DNA from 2 places in the Paenibacillus sp. AK002 genome. Region 1 is predicted to be linked to the other one. Evidence: a T-box and tRNA genes for the amino acid it is inferred to sense, from the RefSeq annotation. Region 1 holds a T-box; the other holds one or more tRNA genes.

Region 1 (2,199 bases):
GGCCATTGAAGAATCCGTGGATTCCGTTTCGGCCGAGGATGTGGAATGGAAGAGTCTGTTCCTAGGCAACCGCCGCGAGGAAACGCCGTTCCGCAAGGTTCGGATGTGCATTGTTCAGCGTGAGGAGACTCTCGACGTTATTGCCGAGCGCTATCAGCTGACGCCGCGAGAGCTGTTGTTGTATAACCGCATGTCCGAGCAGAATGTGGAAGAAGGCCAGGTATTGTATATTCCCCAGTAATCGGGAAGTCGTCATGGGGCTAGAATGAAGCAGGCCGAGGCAGGCAGCCTTGGCCTGCTTTTTGTGCTGCGGGGAACCGGTTTGGAGGAGAGGAAGCAGAGCGAGCTTGGATTGTATGTTACAGCGAACAAGGATTTATTTGAATCGGCAGGTATGATGTCTAAATCGTTCGGAAACACTCGAAATATTGACTATATGGAACAACCACGTTATATTTGAATAGTATATGTACAGGTATTCCAAAAGCTAGAACAACGTTGAACGGGAAGAGTAGGAAGGTATGGCCTTCAGAGAGCGGAATTGCTACCAAGCGCTGTGAGATTCCGCAGGAACCAGCTTGCCGAAGTCGCCCCGGAGTTGCGGACTTGAGATAGAGTAGGATCGATTGCTACCCTGGTTAGAGTTCGCCGGCCGCAGCCGTTATCTGCGTAAAGTGTCGTGCTTGACCGAAAGCCTTTCATGTTCTTCGTGGGAGGACAACGGTGGATGGACCATGTAAGCACGAAACAAAGGTGGTACCGCGAGAGAACAGTCTTTCGTCCTTTGAGGACGAAGGGCTTTTTTTGTTTCACGCCAACTATGATATCCACGAACACGCCCGGAGGCTAAAACGTTTCGGGTTGGCAAAACTGATTAACAGTATCGGAGGTACGAAAATATGGATCAAAAACAAAACCAATCCCAGTTAGAAATGCCGACGACGTATGATCCGAAGGCAGCCGAACAAAAATGGTATCCGTACTGGAAGGAAGGCGGCTTTTTTGAAGCCGGCAAGCGACCGGACGCGGAGCCTTACACGATTGTTATTCCTCCTCCTAACGTTACGGGCATGCTCCATATCGGCCATGCGCTTGACTTTACGCTGCAGGACATCCTGATTCGCGTGAAGCGGATGCAGGGCTACGATGCGCTGTGGCTCCCCGGTTCCGACCATGCGGGCATCGCCACGCAGACCAAGGTAGAGCAGAAGCTTCGCGAAGAAGGCGTTACCCGTTACGATCTGGGACGCGAGAAATTCCTGGAGAAGGTGTGGGAATGGAAGGACCTGTACGCAAACACGATCCGTGATCAGTGGTCCAAGATCGGCCTGTCCCTCGATTACTCCAGAGAACGTTTCACGCTTGACGAGGGATTGTCCGAAGCCGTACGGGAAGTATTCGTTAAGCTTTACGATAAAGGGCTCATCTACCGCGGCAAACGCATCATCAACTGGGACCCGGCTGCCCGCACGGCTTTGTCCGATATTGAAGTGGAGTACAAAGAGGTCAACGGCCATTTGTATCACCTGCAATATCCGCTGAAGGACGGCAGCGGCTCCATTACCGTGGCAACCACCCGTCCGGAGACCATGCTCGGCGATACGGCGGTCGCCGTTCATCCGGAAGACGAGCGCTATAAAGACATGATCGGCAAGACATTGGTGCTGCCTATCGTGGGCCGCGAGATTCCGGTTATTGCCGATGAGTACGTGGAGAAGGACTTCGGCAGCGGTGCGGTTAAAATTACGCCGGCGCATGATCCGAACGACTTCGAGATGGGTCTGAGACATGACCTGCCGCAAATTACCGTAATGGACGAATCCGGAACGATGAATGAGTTTGCCGGCAAGTACCAGGGTCTTGACCGCGCAGAATGCCGCAAGCAGATCGTCGGCGACATGAAGGAATCGGGCGTATTGCTTCGCATCGAAGATCACGTCCATCAGGTTGGCCATAGCGAAAGATCCGGCGCGGTAGTCGAGCCTTATCTGTCAACGCAGTGGTTCGTTAAGATGCAGCCGCTTGCGGAAGCAGCCGTAGATGCGCAGAAATCCGGCAAGGGCGTGAACTTCGTGCCTGACCGGTTCGAGCGAACCTATCTGCACTGGATGGAGAATGTGCGCGATTGGTGCATTTCCCGTCAATTGTGGTGGGGACACCGGATCCCCGCGTGGTATTCCGAATCCACGGGCGAAGTGG
Region 2 (2,199 bases), 470 kb from region 1:
CGATTCCAGGCGGTCGTAAGCATCGATCTCCAAATCGATCGGCACCTTCTGTTCTAGGACAAACACATCCTTTCGGATATCCAGCGCCTGCTGCAACTGCTCTTCCGTTGATACATTGATGATTTCTGCTGCCATTTCAACACCTCTTTATGTAGAATCAATTCCTCGTGATATCGCAGGTCGAGATATTATACAAAATATTCGTTTTCCTGTATAGTAGTAGAAGCTAACGTCTTCATGAAAGGAGCATTGCCTTTATGAGCATGGGAGCCACGATATTTTGGGCTGTGGTCATTGCTGCCCTGATCATCTATCCCACCTTCTGGACGATCAAAAAAGGTTATTCCCGCAAATGGGATGAGGAATAGCATCGGCCGACTTACGACAAACCGCCAGCCTGCCAGCCGGCGGTTTGTTCTGCTCACTGTTCATGCAGAGATCATCATAATGGTTGGCGCCGCTTTAAGCACAAAGCCGTCCTGGAGCTCTTTATGGATGGAGATCCCTTAACGTGTCCTCCGCATCCATCGGGGATACCGGCTCCAGCACCCCGCTTCCCTGCTTGGAATATACGTCCTGATCCACGGAACGCCCGTACACATCCAGCATCACGGGCGCTGCAGGGGCATGCAGCGGCTCCAATTGCACCGATGTTCTTTCCGGGACACTGCAGCCGCCGCCCACAATAGATACCGCCAATAACGAGAGCACCAGTCCCGCTCGCTTGAAACGATGGGATATTCCACCTGTCATGCCATTCTCGCTCCTTCATTGGCAAATTCATGCTGTATTTAGTCTGAACCGGAACGTGATATTTTATAACGTAGAAAACCATTGACAGCCGCCTTGTCTGCTGGTAATATATGAATTACCTTTTTAAATATTTCATGATCTGTTAGCTCAGCTGGGAGAGCACTATCTTGACAGGGTAGGGGTCAGTGGTTCGAGCCCACTACAGATCATCACGAAGAGTCCTTGCGTAGCAAGGGCTCCTTTCTTTTTATGCTTTTGACTACCTTTGCGAGTTTCACCTTTTGGGGACGAATTGGGGGAAACTAAAGAGGGCCAAGTACCCACAATTTTGCCCTTCCCTAAGACGCAAAAAATCAATCGAATATCGGTGCTTGATCCCATTCCAACTTAAATTGAGAACCAAACTTTCTGACAGAGTCTATATCAGTAGTAAGCGTGAAGTCTTGATCAGACCCAAAAAAGCCCAACTCATAAATACCTTCCGATTGGCTTCTTTTCCAGCTTAATTGATAAAGATGTTTTTCGAATGACATATATAATCCATCTAATTTGAATCCATTCAGTGTGTCCAACGGAAATTCCGTAGTTACTGTAATATAATTATGAATCGTTAGATTCGTCCAACCGAAATTCAAATCATAGATGAATCGGTTGGAATCATAAAATTTAAAGTTGATTTGGCATCCTTCGTACTTTCCAGGGATACGGGATATAAAATGAAATTCGGCTCGTGTCCCCTCATCCGTGCAATCTCTAAGCACAGGCATTTCTATACCTCCTGCCGACTCAATGTGTCGTCCAGTAATCCGCAGCTCTTTCCACTCTTTGAACGGGCTGTGCCTCTTCCTTCAGCACAATCAGGCTCTGCAATTCCCGCTTGTTCTTAAACATAATATAGCCTTGTTCCTCCAATGAAGCTATGCCCTCCATAATTTCGTTCGGTTTACGTCCCGTTAGATACTTAAGTAACCGTAAGGTCGGGACACGGCTGCGATGCGCCGGATAGTTGATCAAAATTCGGAGCAGTTTTCGTTCCAGATCAGGAAGCATGCGAACCTCTTCCTTTCTGGGGCCTCCAGGACAGGATATTGTTTTCATTGAATACCCGAGGCTTTCCCGTCTCCAGGCACGTTGCCCGAATCCGCTGATCCTTAATGCTGTGTATCTGTATTTTGCGCTGGGTAATGTTGCCCTTACGGTCTTCGTATATGATTTCTACGGTTTGCTCCAGGTATTTCTCAAACATGATGCACCCACCTCTGATAAGAACGTTTGTTTGTATTATATGCGAACACCCGTTCTTTCATCAATGTCAATTTTACCCTAATTGGCTTGGCATCCATTACTAAAAAACTCGCAATCATTGGGGCATCGATGGAACCGACCGTTATGGGCTCAGCTGCAGCTTCCTTAGTCATAATAAAAACCGGCGCCAACAGGCACCGG

Evidence for each region. A T-box is a leader RNA that pairs with one kind of tRNA and senses whether it is charged. The one in region 1 lies ahead of M1D70_RS07470 (valine--tRNA ligase), so its partner is inferred to be a tRNA-Val.
Region 2: it has a tRNA-Val gene. The T-box ahead of M1D70_RS07470 (valine--tRNA ligase) is inferred to sense a tRNA for this amino acid. The anticodon was not compared.

What each region holds. Positions count from the first base shown of each region.
Region 1 covers NZ_CP096377.1:1,764,015-1,766,213, forward strand. The annotation lists gene M1D70_RS07460 (LysM peptidoglycan-binding domain-containing protein) at 1-241, shown strand, start outside; gene M1D70_RS07465 (hypothetical protein) at 266-460, shown strand; T-box leader at 490-788, shown strand; gene M1D70_RS07470 (valine--tRNA ligase) at 900-2,199, shown strand, end outside.
Region 2 covers NZ_CP096377.1:2,236,044-2,238,242, reverse strand. The annotation lists gene M1D70_RS09770 (GNAT family N-acetyltransferase) at 1-135, opposite strand, end outside; gene M1D70_RS09765 (hypothetical protein) at 490-753, opposite strand; tRNA gene M1D70_RS09760 (tRNA-Val) at 890-962, shown strand; gene M1D70_RS09755 (hypothetical protein) at 1,107-1,520, opposite strand; gene M1D70_RS09750 (helix-turn-helix domain-containing protein) at 1,540-1,803, opposite strand; gene M1D70_RS09745 (hypothetical protein) at 1,793-1,999, opposite strand.